DNA from 2 places in the Specibacter sp. NPDC078709 genome. Region 2 is predicted to be linked to the other one. Evidence: predicted binding sites of a transcription regulator. Region 2 holds the regulator's gene; the other holds the start of a gene.
The links. Region 2 encodes Rex, which represses fermentation and respiration genes when NADH is low (regulators of the CRP and FNR family bind a similar motif). Its sites were predicted from a motif close to CTTGTGAANNNNTTCACAAG; they were not measured.
Positions count from the first base shown of each region.

Region 1: the regulator Rex is predicted to act here: its motif matches at 6,431-6,450, upstream of ugpC (sn-glycerol-3-phosphate ABC transporter ATP-binding protein UgpC).

Region 1 covers NZ_JBFBLU010000001.1:932,232-941,992, reverse strand. Annotated here, with positions in the region: gene AB0P14_RS04075 (glycoside hydrolase family 13 protein) at 1-1,565, shown strand, start outside; gene AB0P14_RS04070 (FAD-linked oxidase C-terminal domain-containing protein) at 2,229-3,623, shown strand; gene AB0P14_RS04065 (DUF4032 domain-containing protein) at 3,757-5,124, opposite strand; gene ugpC (sn-glycerol-3-phosphate ABC transporter ATP-binding protein UgpC) at 5,229-6,329, opposite strand; gene otsB (trehalose-phosphatase) at 6,472-7,257, opposite strand; gene AB0P14_RS04050 (trehalose-6-phosphate synthase) at 7,247-8,704, opposite strand; gene AB0P14_RS04045 (thioredoxin domain-containing protein) at 8,888-9,761, shown strand, end outside.
Region 2 covers NZ_JBFBLU010000005.1:224,971-234,731, reverse strand. Annotated here, with positions in the region: gene AB0P14_RS11570 (amino acid permease) at 1-1,173, shown strand, start outside; gene AB0P14_RS11565 (FAD-dependent oxidoreductase) at 1,275-2,534, shown strand; gene AB0P14_RS11560 (acetylxylan esterase) at 2,736-3,746, shown strand; gene AB0P14_RS11555 (3-deoxy-7-phosphoheptulonate synthase) at 3,948-5,081, shown strand; gene AB0P14_RS11550 (helix-turn-helix domain-containing protein) at 5,209-5,445, shown strand; gene AB0P14_RS11545 (AURKAIP1/COX24 domain-containing protein) at 5,560-5,658, shown strand; gene AB0P14_RS11540 (HAD-IB family hydrolase) at 5,757-6,569, opposite strand; gene AB0P14_RS11535 (glutaredoxin family protein) at 6,785-7,093, shown strand; gene AB0P14_RS11530 (redox-sensing transcriptional repressor Rex) at 7,273-7,980, shown strand; gene AB0P14_RS11525 (hypothetical protein) at 8,011-8,718, opposite strand; gene AB0P14_RS11520 (hypothetical protein) at 8,896-9,636, opposite strand.

The DNA.
Region 1 (9,761 bases), on a different contig from region 2:
TGAACAATGCGGGCCTGCACAATCGGGACACCTCCGATTACAACGACTTTCGTGTGACCGCGGCCAAGGCTGCGCCGGCGTGGTCACACGATGCCGTCATGTATCAGGTGTTTCCGGACCGCTTTGCCCGGTCCGCTGCGGCTGACGCTCGGCCCACCCCGGAGTGGGGCGTGGCCTGCGAGTGGGATACGCCTGTGCAAGGTAGCGGCCCGGATGTGGCCCGGCAGTTCTATGGTGGCGACCTTGATGGTGTGACCGAAAAGCTTGATGAGCTGGCGGCATTGGGTGCGGACATCGTCTACTTGACACCGTTCTTCCCTGGGCGCTCCAACCACCGCTACGACGCCTCAACGTTTATGTCGGTGGATCCCTTGCTCGGCGGGGATGTGGCCCTCATCCGCTTGGTCGAGGCGGCGCACGCCCGCGGCATGAAGGTCATGGGCGATCTGACCTCCAACCATACCGGCGATGCCCACGAATGGTTCAAGCGCGCCCAGGCTGACCCGAACAGTGTGGAAGCTGGCTTCTATTACTTCAACGAGGACCGTACCGGGTACGAATCCTGGTGGGGTGTGCCATCGCTGCCCAAGCTCAATTGGGCCTCTGAGGCTCTGCGTGAGGCCTTCGTCACCGGCGAAGATTCCGTGGTGGCGCACTGGCTCAAGCCGCCGTTTAACTTGGACGGCTGGCGTATCGACGTGGGCAATATGACCGGCCGCTTGGGTGCCCAGAACATCAACAAAGAAGTTGCCGCGCTCATTCAGGACCGCATCCTGGAGATCAACCCCAACGCGCTGCTTCTCGGTGAGGAAACCTCGGATGCTGGCGCCGATGTGGACGGTTTCGGCTGGCAAGGCGCCATGACGTACTCCAACTTCACCCGTCCCCTGTGGCAGTGGTTGGGCAACCCGGCCGCGCGCGTGGACTTTTTCGGTGCACCGATGGCCGGCCCGCCCAAGGTGGCGGCCGACGTCGTGCTTGAAACGCATAAGGATCTTTCCAGCGCATTCTCGTGGCCAGTTCGCAAGGCGACCATGAACGCGCTGAACACGCATGACACGGCCCGGGCGGCGAGCGTCATGATCCCGGGTGGGCCGCTGGTAGCTGCCGCGCTGTCCATGCTGGTGCCGGGGATCGCGGTGATTTTTGCCGGTGATGAGTTTGGTCTGGAAGGGTGGAATGGTGAGGATTCACGCACGCCTATCCCGTGGGACGAGCCAGAACGTGTGGTCACCGATCTGCGTTCTGCCTATGCCGCGCTGACCGAGCTTCGGCACACCAGCCCCGCGGTGGCTGACGGCGGAATGCGGTGGCTGATGGCCGACCGCGATGTGCTGGCCTTTGTGCGCGAATCGCCGGAGGAGTCGTTGCTGGTGGTGGCGACGCGCGCGCCGGCACTGTTCCCGGTGTCTGAGCTGGGGCTCTCCGCTGCGGATGCGCAGGCTCTGGCGTTGGCACCGGCGTTCGCCACGGCAGAGTTCGGTGCTAGCGAAGAGAAGCTGCAGCTCGATGGGCCGGGCGCGTTTGTGTGGCGGCTGGCCGGAGTTAAGGTGCCCGAGGCCTGAGGGTTGGGCCCCTGGCAGTTGGGGCTGCCGGGGTGCCCGCCGCGCCTGTTGCGCTTTCGGCGCCTGATGCGCCTGCCAATTTGGTCAAGAACCCGGTCTCAGCGACGCCAAGTTGCAGTGTGTCAGCCAGCAAATGCATGGCCGGACCCAGGGAATCCTGGTTTAGGTCCTTCGTACAGATGCGATGGAAAAGTTCTTCCGAGAATTGCAAGCTCAGAAGGTGCAGGTATCGCCCGAGATTGTCTAGCGCCTGAAGGAGAAGTAGGAGCTCCCTTGTTGAGAGGGTGCGAGGTTCCAATCTGGAGACTTCGGAAAAGAACTCGCGTGCCACCAGCTGCACAGCTGCCATGATGTGATGAGAATCGGAATTGGCGGTTGCTGGAATTGAAGTACGGGCGAGGCTGGTTAGTTGATTGAGGCGTTCAATGCTCTCTCCTACCGTTGAATCGGTAGGAGGTTCATCAGGTGTGCTGCCGGTGCTGTCCATAGCTGAACTCTAGGCCCGGAATCCAGGGCATTAACAGGGGCAGCTGTAGCAGTGTGGGTGGTGGTTGGTGTGGCATGCCCTGTGGAGGAACTCTCCTGATGCCGCGGTACCCGCGTGTGGCAGATTGGTGCCGATCTCCTAGACTAAAAACAGCGTCTAAGAGAGGTCTGTGGGGCATGGCTATACAGAAGTTTGGGTTGCCTGTGGGGTTTGCGGCGCTATTGAGGCGGGAGCTGCGGGCAGGTCAAATCAGTGTGGCCGCTGCTGATCTGCAGACGTTCGCGATCGATCAGGGGCCCGTGACCGATTATCAGCAACCGCTAGCTGTGGTGTGGGCTGAGAGTGTTGCCCAGGTACAGGCCGTGGTGCGGGCAGCTGCTGCATTCGGCGTCCCGTTGGTGACGCGCGGGGCGGGGACCGGGGTGTCGGGCGGGGCTCATGCCACGGCCGGGTGCGTGGTAATCAATTTAACTCGCATGAACCAAATCCTTGAGATCAACCCGCAGGACGAAGTTGCCCGGGTAGAACCGGGCGTCATCAACGGCGACCTCAACGACGCCGTGGCCGTGCATGGGTTGATGTTTGCGCCGGATCCGGCCAGCTTCAAGATTTCCACCATTGGCGGGAACATTGCTACGAACGCCGGAGGGTTGCGCTGCGCCAAATACGGCGTCACGCGCGATGCCGTATTGGCCCTGGATGTGGTGCTGGCTGACGGATCCTTAATCCGTACAGGGCACCGGACATTCAAGGGCGTTGCTGGGTACGATCTGACCAGTTTGTTTGTTGGTTCCGAGGGAACGTTGGGGATCGTCGTCGGGGCCACGGTGCGGCTGCGGTATCTGCCGACTATTGTGCGGACCCTGGCTGTGTTCTTCCCTTCTGTGCAGCAGGCTGCTGCCGGTGTTCTGGCTCTGGGTGCGGCTCGTGTGCAGCCGTGCATTCTGGAACTGTTGGACGGGCCGTCGCTGCAGGAGCTGGACGTCCGCAACGGCAGCAATCTCTCGTCGCGGGGGACGGCCTTGTTGCTGATCCAGTTCGACGGCCTGGCGGCAGAAGCGGAAGAGGCAATTGCCGCCGTCGAACTTGAAAAGGCGGGTGGCAGCGTCAACCGGGAAGACCCGGAGCAGGCGGCGCGTCTGGTGGAGTTGCGGCGCAACAATCGCGGGCTGGATGTGGACGCCGAGAACCGGGTGGGTGAGGATGTGGCCGTGCCGCGCTCGCAGCTGGTGCATTACATTACGGCGCTGGAGGAGATGGCGCGGCGGCATGGAGTGAATCTGCACGTCATTGCGCACGCCGGCGATGGCAATCTGCACCCCACGTTCTCCGTGCCTGGGTTTGAGCCGGCCGGCATTGCGGCGTTGAATGCTGCGCTGGATGAATCCATTGACAAGGCGCTCGAGCTCGGTGGGACCATCACGGGCGAACACGGGGTGGGCCAGTACAAGCTGCGCTGGCTGCCGTTGGAGCAGGCTGCTGAGGTGCTGGAACTGCAACGGAACATCAAGGCGCTGTTCGACCCGCAAGGAATCCTGAACCCCGGCAAGGCCATCCCCGGGCACCCCTAGCCGCTCCACCCCTTGACGCTAGTGCAGCAGTGGCTACTTTTGCGCCGACGCTATCGCAGCAATGGTCAGCTTTTCGGGCTGCGATAGCGTCGTGAAAAAAGTGACCATTGCTGCGATAGCGTCCGTTGTGGGGTTAGTCTTCGAACTCGGCGTCGGGGAGGACTCCGCCTTCTAGCATTTTGATGGTTGCCGTGTCGGTGCTGAGCATGATGGCGTCTTCGTCGCGGCGGAAGCGCAGAATATTGTCCACATACGACTGCACAGCCTCGGCCAGCGGCACGTTGCGTTCCTCGTCCTTGGACTTGTACCAGCGGTGCTCCAAGACCTCATGCACCACCTCGGCCGGTTCCAACTTGCCGCCAAGCTCACGCGGGATGGAGCGGACAATGGGCTCAAAGATGGAGCTGACCCATTCGTGCGCGCTGATCTCCTCATCCTTGATGGGATCCATGTCGTTGCGGAAGGAGTCCATATCGTTGAGCAGGCGACGGGCCTGGTTCTCTTGGGCGTCAATGCCGGTCAGGCGGAGCAGACGGCGCTGGTGGTGGCCGGCGTCGACCACCTTGGGCTGGAGCTGAATAGTGGCGCCGTCGGGGGTGGTCTTGATGGCGTATTCCTCGACGTCGAAGCCGAGCTCGTTCAGGCGACGGATGCGGGCGCCCACACGCCAACGGTCCTCGAGTTCGAACGATTCCTTTTCGGTCAGCTCCGCCCACAGGCGGCGGTAGCTTTCCATGATGAGCTCGCTCGTGGCGACAGGATCCACCTTCTCTTCAATGAGCCCGCCCTCGAGCAGATCCATGAGTTCGCCGGCAATGTTGACGCGGGCAATTTCGAGATCGTATTCGCGCTGGCCCGTGGATAGATCCGGGTAGAGCTCGCCGGTCTCGGCATCCACTAGGTAAGCGGCGAAGGCGCCGGCATCACGGCGGAAGAGAGTGTTGGAGAGGGAGACATCGCCCCAGTAGAAGCCCACCAAGTGCAGGCGCACCAGCAGTAGTGCTTGAGCGTCAATGAGGCGGGTCAGGGTGTCGCGGCGCAGCTTCTGTGAGAACAGGGCGCGGTACGGCAGCGAGAACTTCAGATGCCGGGTGACCAGCACCGGGTCCAGCGGTGCGCCGCTAGGGGTGGTGCGGCCGCTGATGACGGCGACCGGTTCCACACAGGGCACATCTAACCGGGCCAGCTTGCGCAGCATGTGGTATTCGTGGCGGGCCACATGTTCGGAGGTTTCCTTGATGGCAATGACCGAACCGTCGAGGTGCGCAAAGCGGACCACGTGCCGGGAGATACCGCGGGGGAGGGCAGCTAGGTTTTCGGCCGGCCACTCCTCCAGCCGGATGTGCCACGGCAGGTCCAGCAGACCGGGGTCGGCACTGGCTGCAGTGATGTTCAGCGACCCCAGCACCGGTGCCGGTGGCGCACTTTGCCGGGGCAGCTTGCCACGCTGGTCAAAGTCGGTGGGCTCGTGGTTCCACTTGGCGCCTGGTTGTTCAGTCATGGTTCAAATTCTCTCTTAAAAGGTGAGGCGCGGTTGCCTGCTGGAAATCCAACAGGCAACCGCGCCTCAATCAGGTGTCAGTCAGCGATTGACCAGCGGCGACGTTAGTCGCGCGAGATGGCCTTGTCGCCCAAGCGGGCGCCGGAGGTGGCATCGAAGAGGTGCACGTGGCCAACCTGCGGGCGGACGTGGATGGTGTCGCCCTTCATCGGTGGGCGGCGACCGTCGACACGAACAACCATGTCGCGCTCTGCGCCGTCGATGATGGCGTGGCCGTACACGTAAGCGTCGGCACCGAGTTCTTCAACGACGTCGGCTTCTACTGCCAGGCCTTCGCCGGCGCCAACAACCTCGAGGTCTTCGGGACGGACACCCACGGTGACCGTGTTGCCGGCGGCTTCGCCGAGCACGGCGGAAGGCACGGGGTAGATGGCTCCACCGAACTTCACGCCGCCATCAACAACGGGCAGTTCCAGCAGGTTCATGGCGGGGGAGCCAATGAAGCCGGCAACGAACACGTTCTGCGGGGCATCGTAGAGGTTACGCGGGGTGTCAACCTGCATCAGCAGGCCGTCCTTGAGGACTGCAACGCGGTCACCCATGGTCATGGCCTCAACCTGGTCGTGCGTCACGTAAACGGTGGTGACGCCCAGACGGCGGGTCAAGGAAGCGATCTGCGTACGAGTCTGAACACGCAGCTTGGCATCCAAGTTGGAGAGGGGCTCATCCATGAGGAATACCTGCGGGTTACGCACAATGGCGCGACCCATGGCAACACGCTGACGCTGACCACCGGAGAGTGCCTTCGGCTTGCGGTCAAGGTATGCCTCGAGGTCCAGGAGCTTTGCGGCTTCCTTGACGCGCTTGGCACGCTCTTCCTTGGAAACGCCAGCGATCTTCAGGGCGAAGCCCATGTTGTCAGCGACTGACATGTGCGGGTACAGCGCGTAGTTCTGGAAGACCATGGCGATGTCGCGGTCCTTCGGCGGAACGTCTGTGACGTCGCGGTCGCCGATGAGGATGCGGCCGGCGTTGACATCTTCCAGGCCGGCGAGCATGCGTAGGGAGGTGGACTTACCGCAACCGGAAGGTCCAACCAGAACGAGGAATTCGCCATCGGCGATGTCAATGTTGAGCTTGTCAACAGCGGGCTTGGTGGTGCCCGGGTAAATGCGTGTCGCGTTGTCAAAAGTTACTGTAGCCACAGTAATAAGTCCCTTCATCGGCAGGTACGTGCCGAACGATCCGTTGTGAATGGTTGGTGTAACAGCAGACCGCACGCCACCTGGGCGGCGAAACAGTCTGACTTATGAAGTATGACACATTTCCGGCATGGGCGAGATCACATTACGGGTTGAAGTGCCTGGTGCGGGCCGCCAGCAGCAGTTCCAGCACGTCCGGGAGCTCATCCGGGCCGCCGATGCGGAATTCGGCGGCCGTGGTGCCCGGCCCCACCTTGATGCCGAGGTCGCCGGGGCGCAGCACCTCAAAGGCGTGTTCGTCGGTGACATCGTCCCCGGCAAAGAGCGTGGCCGTGGCGCCGGTGAGCTCGCGCAGCATAGTGAGGCTTTGTCCCTTGTTGGACTTGATAGCGGAAATTTCCAGCACCATCTTTCCCGTGCTCAGGTGCAGGGCCGGATGTGCGTTGAGCTCTTGAATGACAAGTTCGACGGCGGCCAGTGCGTCCTGTTCTTTGGCCAGCCGGTAGTGAAGCACGACGCCGGCTGGTTTGTCCTCCAGCACCGTCCCCTTAAAGAGGGTGGTGGCTTCGGTGACGGCGGCGCGGGCCAGTTCCAGCGCGGCTGCCTGTTCCGTTGTGAGCGCCAGAGCTGGGGAATCTGGTCCCAGCCACGTTTCGGCACCGTGGCTGCCCACCAAAAGTGTCGGTTCCGGGGGAGTGGCGACAGTCCGCAAACTGGCCAGGGCCCGCCCGGAGACGAGGGCCGTCGTCGTGCGTGGGAGTTGGGCGAAGGCGGCCAAGGCTGCGGCCGAGCGGGGGAGTGGGCGGGAATCGGCGGCATGGTCCACCAGCGGTGCCATGGTGCCGTCGAAGTCCAGGGCCAGCAGTAGGTGGGGTGTGCGGGCCAGCGCGGTGAGGGCGGTGCGGAGAGCAGCCGAGACGTCAGCTGTCATCGCGGACCGCCTTTTGCGCCAGGGTGTTGAGGAAGTCCTCGCTCCAGCGTTGGACGTCGTGGGCGAGAATTTGCCGGCGCATGGCACGCATGCGGCGGCTGGATTCGGCCTTGGGCAGGTTGACGGCGCGCACAATGGCGGCCTTGAGGCCGTCGATGTCGTGGGGGTTGATCAGCAGGGCCTGCTTGAGCTGATCGGCGGCACCGGTGAACTCGCTCAGGACCAGGGCGCCGGAGTTGTCGCCGCGGGCCGCAACATATTCCTTGGCGACCAGGTTCATGCCATCGCGCAGGGCGGTGACGAGCATGACATCGGCGGCGAGGTACAGGGCCACCATTTCCTCCACAGGGTAGCTGTGGTGCAGATAGCGGATAGCCGTGTTTTGAATGGTGTCGTGCTGGCCGTTGATACGGCCCACCATGCCTTCAACATCTTCGCGCAATTGCTTGTAGGTTTCCACGCGCTCGCGGCTGGGGCTGGCCACTTGGATGAGGGCTGCGTCTTCGACCTGGACAGCGCCGTCGTCGAGCAATTCGCCGTAGGCCTTGAGACGGTGCGTGATGCCCTTGGTGTAATCGAGCCGGTCCACGCCGAGGAGAACGGTTTTGGGGTTGCCCAGGTCTTCGCGGATCTGCTGAGAGCGGGCGATCACGTCCGGGTTTTCTGCCAGCTGTTGGATCTGGGATACATCGATGGAGATGGGGAACGGTTCGGCGCGGGCAATGTGGGTGATGTGCCCGGATTCGTCCTTGACGTGTACCTGCCGGGCCTTGACGCCGGCGCCGAGGAATCGGCGGGCCGAGCGCAGGAAGTTAGCGGTGTCGTTGGGGCGCTGGAAGCCGAGCAGGTCAGCTCCGAGTAGGCCTTCCAGAATGGCCTTGCGCCAGGGCATCTGGGCAAAAATTTCCGGGGAGGGGAAGGGGATGTGGTTGAAGAAGCCGATCCGCAGGTCCGGGCGCAGGGCACGCAAGTACTGGGGAACCAGCTGCAATTGGTAGTCCTGCACCCATACGGTGGCGTTGGGTGCGGCTGCGCTCGCAGCGGCCTCAGCGAAACGCTTGTTGACCACTTGATAGGTGTCCCACCAGGTGCGGTGGAACTCGGGGGTGGCGATGACGTCGTGGTAGAGCGGCCACAGCGTGGAGTTGGAGAAGCCTTCGTAGTAGAGCTCCACCTCATCCTCGGAGAGGGGGACGGGGAAGAGGTCCATGTTGTCGTGGTGGAACGGGGCAAGGGTCTCGTCTGCGGCGCCGTGCCAGCCGATCCACGCGCCTTCGCGCGTAGCCATGACGGGAGCCAACGCGGTGACGAGCCCGCCAGGGGAACGCCGCCAGCCGTCGTCGGACTCTTCTTGAGGAACACGGTCTACCGGCAGGCGGTTGGAGACGACGATGAAGTCTGAGTTGCCAAGGCGTGTGGTGGGCTTGGCAGAGGATTTTTGAGGCACGTGCAACTCCCTTAGTTAGCTCTCGGGCTAGTGCCAGCCTAGCGGGTGGGGCGTGCGCGGCGTCATAGTCAGTCTCTTTGGGGGAGGAGTGTCATCATTCGGACTTCTCCAAGGTTTGTCTCATAGGATTAGCACTAACCGGCCGTACCCCGGCTTTTTTCATGCCCAAGAACTTGAGGAATTATGAGCTCTAAAAACGAACCGCGGTTAAGCAAGGCAGAGCGCACATCGCAGGCGCGCGAGCAGGCGAAGGTTATTCGCGATGCTCAGCTGAAGAAGGAAAAGCGTAATGGTTGGCTGATTCGTGGTGGTGTTTTGGCTGCAGCTGTGGCGATTATTGTCATTATTGCTCTGATTGTTATTAACACGCAGAAGGCCAATGAGCCGATTGCGGACAGCGGTGCGGTGCCGAGCAGCATGAACGCTTATGGCGGTATCACCTTGGGTAAGGACGGCGTGCCGATCAAGCCGACGACGACCGAGACCACCGTTGATATTAACAACGTGCCGGAACTGCCGACGGCGCCGGCTGAGAAGGCGTTCGATCTGGACAAGATCGGCATCAAGGCAAGCGCCGCTGGCGAGCCGATCCAGACAGTGGTCTACTTCGATTTCCTGTGCCCGTTCTGCAACCAGTTCGAGACGCAGTACGGCCCGGAGCTGAAGGCACTGGCCAACGAAGAGAAGATCACCGTGGAGTACCGTTCACTGGGCTTCTTGGACCGCCTCTCCGGTGGTACTAACTACTCTTCGCGTGCAGGCGCAGCGGCAGCGTGTGTTGCCGATACGTCACCGGATAAGTACCAGGCCTACTTGGACAAGCTGTTTGTTGAGCAGCCTGCCGAGAACAGCAAGGGCATCAACAACGCCACGCTGGCCAAGTACGCCACCGAGGTAGGGGCAGCGGATATCACCAGCTGCATCGATAACAAGACGTTCCGCCCGTACCAGGCGAACACCACGTTGCTGGCCTCGGCCCACGGCATCGCCTCGACCCCCAGCGTGTTCATGGATGGCGAGCAGTGGCTTTCCCCTGAGCCGTTCGATGATTTCAAGA
Region 2 (9,761 bases):
AAGGCCCTGGGTCGGTGGGCGGGTTTCAGTATTGGCTGGCTCTACGCGTGGTTTTGGATCATCGTGCTCGGGGTGGAAGCCACCGCTGGCGCCGCCATCATGCACCGGTGGCTCCCCATGGTTGACCAGTGGGAGTGGGCGCTGATCCTGATGGTGCTGCTGACGCTAACCAACGTGGCGTCCGTGAAGTCGTTCGGAGAGTTTGAGTTTTGGTTTGCCTCGGTCAAGGTGGCCGCCATCGTCGTGTTCTTGTTGCTCGGTATCACGGCGATTCTGGGGCTGATGCCTGGCGTCGACGCTCCGGGTCTGCAGAATCTCACAGGTAACGGCGGATTCTTCCCGAATGGACCTGGTGCTGTGTTGGCAGGCGTGCTAGTGGTTGTCTTCTCCTTCTTTGGTGCCGAAATTGCCACGATTGCCGCAGGGGAGTCCGAAAACCCTGTGGACGCTGTGAAAAAGGCAGTCAAATCCACAGTATGGCGCATCCTGGTTTTCTACATTGGATCTGTAGCGGTCGTGGTGACCCTATTGCCATGGAACGATGCATCCGTAGCCAAGAGCCCATATGTGGCAGTCATTGAACTATTTGGCATCCCTGGAGCTGGCGTCATCATGGACGTTGTAGTGCTGACTTCGGTGCTCTCCTGCTTGAACTCTGGGCTCTACACGGCAAGCCGCATGCTGTTTTCACTTTCCATGCGCGGTGATGCCCCCAAGTCCTGGCGCAAAATCTCCAAGCGCGGCGTTCCAGTCAGTGCAGTGTTGGCTTCAACCGTGGTGGGTTTCGTGACCGTGGGCTTGAACTACTTGGCTCCCGAGACTGTCTTCTTGTTCATGGTGAACACCTCCGGCGCAATTGCCTTGTTCGTGTGGCTTGTCATCGCTATTTCCCAGCTGATCTTGCGGCGCAGAATGGGTGCGGACGCGAAAGACCTCGCCTTGAAAATGTGGCTCTTCCCCTACCTAACATGGCTTTCCATTGTCGCCATCGCGGCTCTGCTCGTTGGTATGGCTGTTGTTCCGCAAACGCGAGAAGCATTGCTATTGTCTATGGGATTGGCCGCCGTTGTCGTGGCGATCGGGGTCTACCGCTACCGCAAGAATGGCCCTCAGGAGGGTGCGGCCAACGATCGCACCGGTGGTCGCAAGGACGAAGTTCAATCAATGCCGTAGGCGTGCTTCGGAGCTGCTGTCCACGGCTCCGAGAAACACGGCTACGCTGGGATTAGCGTCGGCCCGAAAAGGGGCCGACCAACGCGCGAGGAGAGTGAATCGTGGTCAGTGCAAAGGCGCCTGAACATGTAGTGGTTGTTGGTGCGGGAATCATTGGGTTGTCTACTGCCTGGTATTTGCAGGAGCAGGGCGTCAAGGTTACCGTCGTGGACCGTGAGGGTGTGGCCTCGGGCTCCTCTTGGGGCAACGCAGGCTGGCTTACGCCTGCGCTGACGTTGCCACTAAGTGAGCCCTCCGTGCTCACTTACGGGCTCAAAGCCATGCTGGACCCGGCGTCACCGCTTTATATCCCCTTCTCTACCGACCCGGCGCTGTTGAAGTTTTTGCTCGGCTTTGCCCGCAACTGCACGCCGGGCAAGTGGCGCGCAGCCATGGCGGTCTTTGCCGAGATTGGCCGTTCCGGGATCGACGCCTTTGCCGAAATAGCTGCCGGCCCCCACGCTGTCGCGGAGCCAACCCACGAAGCAACGCCTTTCCTGACGGGCTTTGCTTCGTTGAAAGACCGCGACGCCTTGGTGAAGGAATTTCATGTGATCCGCGAAACCGGAGGTACTGTCGACTTCAACCTCATCTCCGGTGAGCAGATCCGCGAGCTGGAACCCACCCTTGGCTCAGGTGTGGTTGCCGGGATTGAAATCCATAACCAGCGCTTCATCGACCCGCCCGCCTTCATGCATTCACTGGCCGAGGCAGTGGTTGCCCGTGGTGCCACCTTGATGAGCTCTTTCAACGTCATGGACGTCCGTGACACAGGAACTGGCGTCGAGGTGATTGGTTCGGAAGGCCGTTCCATGACGGCCGACGCCGTAGTTCTCGCCACGGGTGCCTGGCTGGGATCGCTAGCCAGTAAATTTGGTGTCAAGCGAGTGGTTCAGGCCGGTCGCGGCTACAGCTTCACAGTGGTCCCGGAATCCATGCCCAGTCACCCTATCTACTTCCCCGCTCAGCGGGTGGCCTGCACCCCACTGGGTGACAGGTTCCGGGTGGCCGGCATGATGGAGTTCAGGGATGCCGACGCACCTCTGGACCCAAGGCGCATCAAGGCCATCGTAGAAGCGGCCTCACCCATGTTCACCGGCATTAACTGGGAGGACCGCTCCGAGGAGTGGGTTGGTTCCAGGCCCTGCACCACCGACGGTTTCCCGCTGGTGGGGGCAACACGATCCCCGCGCGTGCACGTCGCTGGCGGCCACGGCATGTGGGGGATCGCTCTGGGTCCTCTCACGGGCAAGATGGTCGCTGCAGAACTGACGGGTGGAACGCGGCCAGCGACCATGCGGCATTTCAACCCGCTGCGGTAGTCCCCAATCCCGCCCAATGTCCAGCCTCCGGCGCGTCTAGACATTGGGGCCCTCGGGATCGTGGGCCCACCTCGCGGCGAATTTGAGTTCTGCTGCAAAGCAAGTGGAATAACGTCACGTTCGCTCAAGTAGGACATAGGATGTCTTCAGTAAGCACTGTCCGGCCCAGGCGTCGGAAACCGACTGAAACGGAGCCTGTCCATGCCGCTGTTCGACCTGCCGTTGGGGCAACTGGAACGTCACGAATCCACTGCCACCGTGCCGGAAGACTTTGACGCCTTCTGGGATGCGAGCATTGCCGAGGCGCGCGAATTTGAGCTCGCCGCCAGCTTTGAACCCGTGGAGAACTTGCTGCCGCTCATCGACAGTTATGACGTAAGTTTCGCCGGGTTTGGCGGGGATACCATCAAGGGTTGGTTGCACCTTCCGGCGCACCGCATTCCCGGTGAAAACTTGCCAGTGGTGGTCCAGTACATCGGCTATTCCGGCGGCCGCGGGCTGGTCCAGCAGGACACCGCCTGGGCGCAGGCCGGCTACGCGCACTTCATTATGGACACCCGTGGGCAGGGCTACGGCGGACTGCTGGGGGAAACCTCTGACCCGCACCCGTCCGCCGGTGGAGTGGCCCACCCAGGCCTCATGACCCGAGGCATCAGCAACCGGGAGGACTACTACTATCGCCGCGCCTACGTTGACTCCTTCCGCGCCATCGAAGCAGCACAGTCGCACGCCGAGATCGATGAAAACAAAGTCATTGTCACCGGCATCAGCCAAGGTGGCGGGCTCGCAATCGCAGCGGCAGGCCTGGCTGCGGGCAGGCTCGACGGCGTCATCGGCGTCATGCCCGATGTACCGTTCTTGCAGGACTTCTCCCGCTCGATCGATCTCGCAGTCCGTGGTCCATATCCGGAAATTGCTAGCTTCCTCAAGCGTCACCGCACCTCTTACGAGAGCAGCTTGGAGGTACTGAACTACTACGACGGCGTGCACCTCGCCAGCCGCTGCACCGCCCCAGCCCTGTATTCCTGTGCAGGTCTGGACGATGTCTGCCCGCCATCGACCGTCTACGGCTCCTTTAACGCCTATGGCCGCCAAGCTGCGCTCCAGCCTGCCAAAAGCATTGAATACTACCGCTTCAATAACCATGAAGGCGGTCAGGAGCACCAGTGGGTTAGGCAACTGCATTACGTGGCCGATTTGCTGGCCGCATAAGTATCGACGTATGGTGTGGACATGACAAACCGTTGGTATGCGTATTTTTCGTTGGCTCTGGAGGGGCCCGCGTCTAACTGACACGCATCCAATCACCTTCAGAGCCAACAGGACAGAGAATCTTTTCTCTGTCCTTCGCCATTTCCAGGCGGGTTTCTGAAAAGGGGCTCGCTGCCAGCCACGCAAAAGGAAACTTTCCCCATGAGCATCACCGCAGCCACCGCAGCCCCCGCAACAAACGCAGCCACCACAGCAAATCTGCGCGTCAGCCAGTTCACCGAACTGCCGTCACCTGCCCAACTGGCAGAAAAGCTGCCGCTGGACGCGCACACTTCTAACGTCGTCGAACGTGGCCGTGACCAGGTCCGCGCCATCATGGATGGCGTCGATGACAGGCTCCTGGTGGTGGTGGGTCCCTGCTCCATCCACGACACCAAGGCTGGACTGGAATACGCCGCACTGCTGGCTGAAACTGCCAAGGCCCACGAAGAAGACCTGTTGATCGTGATGCGTGCCTACTTCGAAAAGCCGCGCACCACGGTGGGCTGGAAGGGTCTGATCAACGATCCCACTCTCGACGGCAGCCATGATGTCGCGACCGGCCTGGAAATGGCGCGCGAATTCCTGCTGAACGTGGCCGCGCTGGGCCTGCCCACGGGCACCGAATTCCTGGAACCGATCAGCCCGCAGTACACGGCAGACCTGATTTCCTGGGGCGCCATTGGAGCCAGAACCACCGAAAGCCAGATCCACCGCCAGCTCAGCTCCGGTCTGTCCATGCCCATTGGTTTCAAGAACGGTACCGACGGCGATCTGCAAGTTGCCCTGGATGCCTGCAATGCGGCCAGTGCGGCGCAGTCGTTCCTCGGCATTGACTCAAATGGCCGCGCCTCCCTGGTCAGCACGGCCGGCAATCAGGATACCCACGTGATCCTGCGCGGCGGACGCAAGGGCCCCAACTACAAGGCTGCCGATGTGGCCGTGGCCTCGGAACAAGCCGCCGGTTCAGGAGTCAACCCGCGACTGATCGTCGACGCCAGCCACGCCAACTCGGGCAAGAGTCATCACCGCCAAGCAGAGGTCGCCCTTGAAATCGGCGCCCAGCTCGAATCCGGCGATGCCTCCGCCCACACCATTGCCGGCGTCATGCTCGAAAGCTTCTTGGTGGGCGGTGCCCAGAACCTGAACGTGGACGCCGTTGCTGCGGGCACTGCGGAACTCGTGTACGGCCAGAGCGTCACGGATGCCTGCATGGATTGGGACATCACAGCGGACGTCCTGGCCAAGCTGGCCGACGCCTCACGCACCCGCCGCAATGGTGCAGCAACCGCCTAAGCCCGGCTTCATACGGCGGTCATGACTTCCCCGAAGCCGCCTTCTGCCCCTAGAGTTAGCGCTACGGGCAGAAGGCGTACAGGCGCCAGCAGCCACCTTTTGATAGCGCGTGAAAACTGAGGCAGCCATGACGCAGGAGCAAAATTTCTCCGATGTTCACTTCTTGACGGTGCAAGAAGTGGCCGAACTCATGCGTGTTTCTAAGATGACCATTTACCGCATGGTGCATGCCGGCGAGCTGCCAGCAGTGCGTTTCGGAAGGTCATATCGGGTCCCGGCAAACGCCGTCGAGAGTTTCCTGAAGGATGCCGTGGTTGATCGCACAACGACGCAAGGACCCTCCGGTTCGGCGCAGACAGGGTAAAGGCGGTACCCTAGGAAAGATCCATTTTCGGCTTTGACCGATTCCTGAGATCGGTCGACCTAATCGTTTACGGCCTCGTTCGAGGTTGTTCTATGCAGTTTGTGAGGAACTTTCATGGGTTCAGTAGTTAAGAAGCGCCGCAAGCGGATGTCCAAGAAGAAGCACCGTAAGCAGCTTCGCAAGACGCGTCACCAGCGTCGCAATAAGAAGTAAATCTTCTTTCTGTGCAAAAAGCACCCGTTCACCCTTGTGGTGGGAGGGTGCTTTTTTCTTGTTCGACGCCGGACGCGGACCCGTGTGCCACCGCCTGGTTAGCGCTTGCGGACCATGGAGATGCCCTTCCAGAGCCCGTAGACAACTCCCGCGCCCGTGGCTGCCTTGAGGCCTAGGGTGGCCGCACGGCGCCCGGAGCGGTAATCGTAGATCGGCCAGTTGTTATCCCGGGCGTGCTTGCGCAGTTTCGCATCCGGATTGATCGCGACGGGGTTGCCCACCGCAGTCAGCAAGGGAATGTCGTTGTAAGAATCGCTGTATGCCCAGCAACGGGACAGGTCCAGACCTTCGGTTATGGCCAGAGCTTCAATGGCGCGACCCTTGGCAGCCCCGTGCAGAATCTCGCCCACCAGGTGCCCCGTGTAGATGCCGTCTTGACTCTCGGCTACGGTGCCCAAGGCTCCCGTCAGGTTCAGCCGGGAGGCAATGACTCCGGCAACTTCTACCGGTGTGGCGGTGACCAGCCACACTTGGCGACCTGACTTCAGGTGCTCTTGGGTGAGGGCCTTGGTACCGGGCCAGATCTTGGAAACGATCATCTCGTCGTAGACCTCTTCGCCAAGCTGGCGGATAAATTCGGTGCTGATGCCGGCAGCCAGTTTTTGAGCCGAGTCCTGAACGGAATGGACATCGTTCATGTTTTCGCCGCGCAGAATAAATTTGGTCTGCTTCCAGGCGAAGCCTGCAACATCGTGCAGCGTGAAAGCGCGCCTTTGATACATTTTTCGGGCCACGTGGAACAAGCTGGCACCCTTCATGAGGGTGTTGTCCACATCGAAGAAGGCGGCCTCGCCGTGATGCTCTACAGCTGTCGAGGGGGCCTCGGCACTGTTGCTAGTCACGTCGGGCATGGAACGAGTCTAGTCAATGCTTTCACCCTGTGACTGCACGCCACCGGTGGTAGTGGTTAACTGTGGGGAAACTTTCATTTTTAGGCCCGGGACAGCCCGTGGGCGGCTCTGGGCAGCTCAATGGCAAGCAGTGGAGCGGCTCATGGCTGTGTGCAGGTGTTTGCTGTGCAGGTGCCTACATTGTGTAGGGGCTGGAGTTGAGTAACGTTGTAGTCATGGAATCTGTTGCACATGACCCCTCTGACTCGCTTGACTCGCTTGCCGCCCCCAAAGTGCCACTGCTGCAGCTCGTGACACGTTCAGGCTGTCACCTCTGCGAAAATGCTCGCGAGGTGGTGGCCACCGTAGCTGGCCAGTTACAGCTTCGGTGGACCGAGGTCAGCCTCGATGAGCATCCCGAGCTGACCGAGCTCTACGGCGAGGAAGTTCCAGTAGTGCTCGTCAACGGGATCCAGCGCGATTTCTGGCACATTGACCCCATCCGTTTGGGAACAATTCTTAGCCGGGCCCTGACGGGCCAGTGACCGCTGGGCTGCAAAGGCTGCGCTGTACGGGGACGAAATTTCCCCGTACAGCGAACCTGCCCGCAGCTTTTTGGCTCTGACCTTGCCACGTCTTAGAGTTGATCAAGACCGACGCGGACTTTGCAGACACGTGTTCAGCAGTGCGCTGCGGCCTCAGTTTGAGAAGGTGGAGTGGTGTTTTGATCCCAACGCAACCCGCGGAGGAGCCGGCAGTAGAAGCAGTAGAACCGGCCAGACAGCTTCCCCCTGCCACCGTGGCCAGACTAACTCTCTATCTACGTACGCTCAACGCCTTGTTGGCCGACGGCGCGGACAGCGTCTCTTCTGAAGAACTAGCCGAATCTGCAGGTGTCGGCTCCGCCAATGTTCGCAAAGACCTGTCCTATTTGGGTTCTTATGGAACCCGCGGCGTTGGTTATGACGCAGCCAATTTGAGTCGCAAAATTGCCCAAGCCTTGGGGCTGACCCATGAATGGCGTGTAGCCATTGTCGGGGCCGGAAACTTGGGCCGTGCGCTGGCGCGATATGCAGGGTTTGAATCACGCGGCTTCGATGTAGTGGCCCTATTGGATGCCGACCAATTGGTGGTGGGCACGGAAATCGGATGGCTACGCGTCAGCGACGTGGAAAACCTCGAAAAAGTTGTCGAGTCCACCCGGGCCAACATGGCGGTGTTGGCGTTACCGGCCGCCGTGGCGCAATCAGTCTGCGACAGGGTGGTGGCCGCCGGTGTGCGTAGCATTCTCAGCTTTGCCCCGATTCCCCTTGCTGTTCCCGACCATGTGAACCTGCGCAAAGTGGATATGGCTACCGAGTTACAAATCCTTGCCTACCACGCACAACGGCTCCAGGAATTAGGGCTGGAAGAGGACAGGCCCGGCGCCTGAGCTGTGCGGGCTCTGTCAGCTACCGCTGTGTCAGCGCTTCGAGCGAGCCTTGTGAGCTAGGAAAAACTCCTTGGCAGGGGAGCGGAAAAGAATGAGCACCGCAACCAACCCCAGAATGATCCGGGCTCCTGAGTACAGTGTGTACGAGCCGCCGTCAGGCACCAACGCAATCGAGATGATGGCTAGAATCAGCGCCAGGGTTCGGGCCCAGGTGCGCCCGCGCCGCAGTTTGGCGGCGATCCAGAAATACAGGACCACACAGATTCCCTGCATGACGGCCAAGAGGGTCGCAGCTGAAGCGAACAACTGATCTTCGGTCACGCCGGCGTCGGCAAGTGCCTGTGGATTGTTTGCGACGGACTGCTCCACGGCGGCACGGATCAGTTCCTGTCCGGTGGGCGTGGTCATGGCAAAGGCCCAAACCACCAAGCCAAGCAGTTGGAGAACCCCGGCGGCCATGATCATTCGGGTGGCGACAATGACTTTGTTTGGTGGTGCCAATGATGCGCCCGAGTCAGAGCCTAGGCCTGCCTGGGCACCCTGAAATCCCGGGTACTTCGAGGCCGGTGCCAGTGGTGAGTTGGAGGTGAGCCGAGCTTGGGCGTCCTTGATCTCCTGCGGCGGTTCCCACCCGGCTGGGGCGTACTGACCGTAGCGAGGGACGCCAGGTGCAATTTCACCGTAGCTTCCCGGGGTTCTCGGGGTTTGCTCGTGCGGCTCTTCACCGGGGGTGCTCATGGCGACTGCTCTCTCAAGGGGTGCCGGTGATGGCCGGCAGACAAGTCAACTGCAGCCAGACATGGAGAAAGGCCGCGGCGGGTATTACTTAAACCCTACGCGACCTCTCTCTGCGCTCCTACTACCCAATCTCCTACTGCCCAATCGCTTACTGCCGGAGCAGCTACTGCCAAGAAACTAGTGGAGTGCGTTTCCGGAGCGGGAATTGAGCCATGCGGTGGATTCCGGCAGCCACATCAGGACCGTTGCCACAACAGCTAGCAAGCCGCCCCCGCCGCCAAAGAACATCAAGACGATGGTCAGGAAGGCGATGGCAGAAAGTGCCATCCTGGCCCACTGCATGCCTTCCTTGAGTTTCATGGCACATATGACAATGGCGGCAATCAGCACGAAGGAAATGAGGGAAACGATGATTCCCTTTACGCCAGCTGCTCGGACCGCAGCCCCAAATCCAAAGGGGTCGTTCCCTGCACCCAAGGCAAAGAGTGAGCCCAGCAGCAACACCAAAGTGGTCAGGACCCAGATGCCGGCCGCGGCCAGCCACATGATGTAGCTGAGTTTCAACATCTGTGGCAGCCCGTCCATCTTGAAGATGCCAGCGAATCCACCCACTGGCATCACCTCCCGGACGGAGTGAGGCATATCTTGCGGCATTTCAAACTTGAAGTCACCTGACGGAGCGCCGGGTGGCTGGTATTGCGGAGCTCCGGGTTGCTGGTATCCGGGAGGTGGCTGATGCGGCGGGGTGCCGGGTTGCTGGTATCCGGGAGGTGGCTGCGCGGGGCCTCCCTGATAGCCCTGACCCGTGGGAGGTGTTGGCGTCACGGGAGGGGTGGGGTTGGGCTGGGAACCATAGCCGGAAGGAGGTGGTTGCGAGCCTTGCTGCTCGGGACCTGGAAGCTCATTCGGTGTGCTCATAGTTAGACCCTAGCCTTTGTACCGTGCCTTGTATATGGCGCTATGCACGGCGCCATACTCGGCGTCTCACACGTCGTCGAAGGGTGCGGTGTTAAGCCTCTGGTGGGCGCAAAAATGCCGATCCG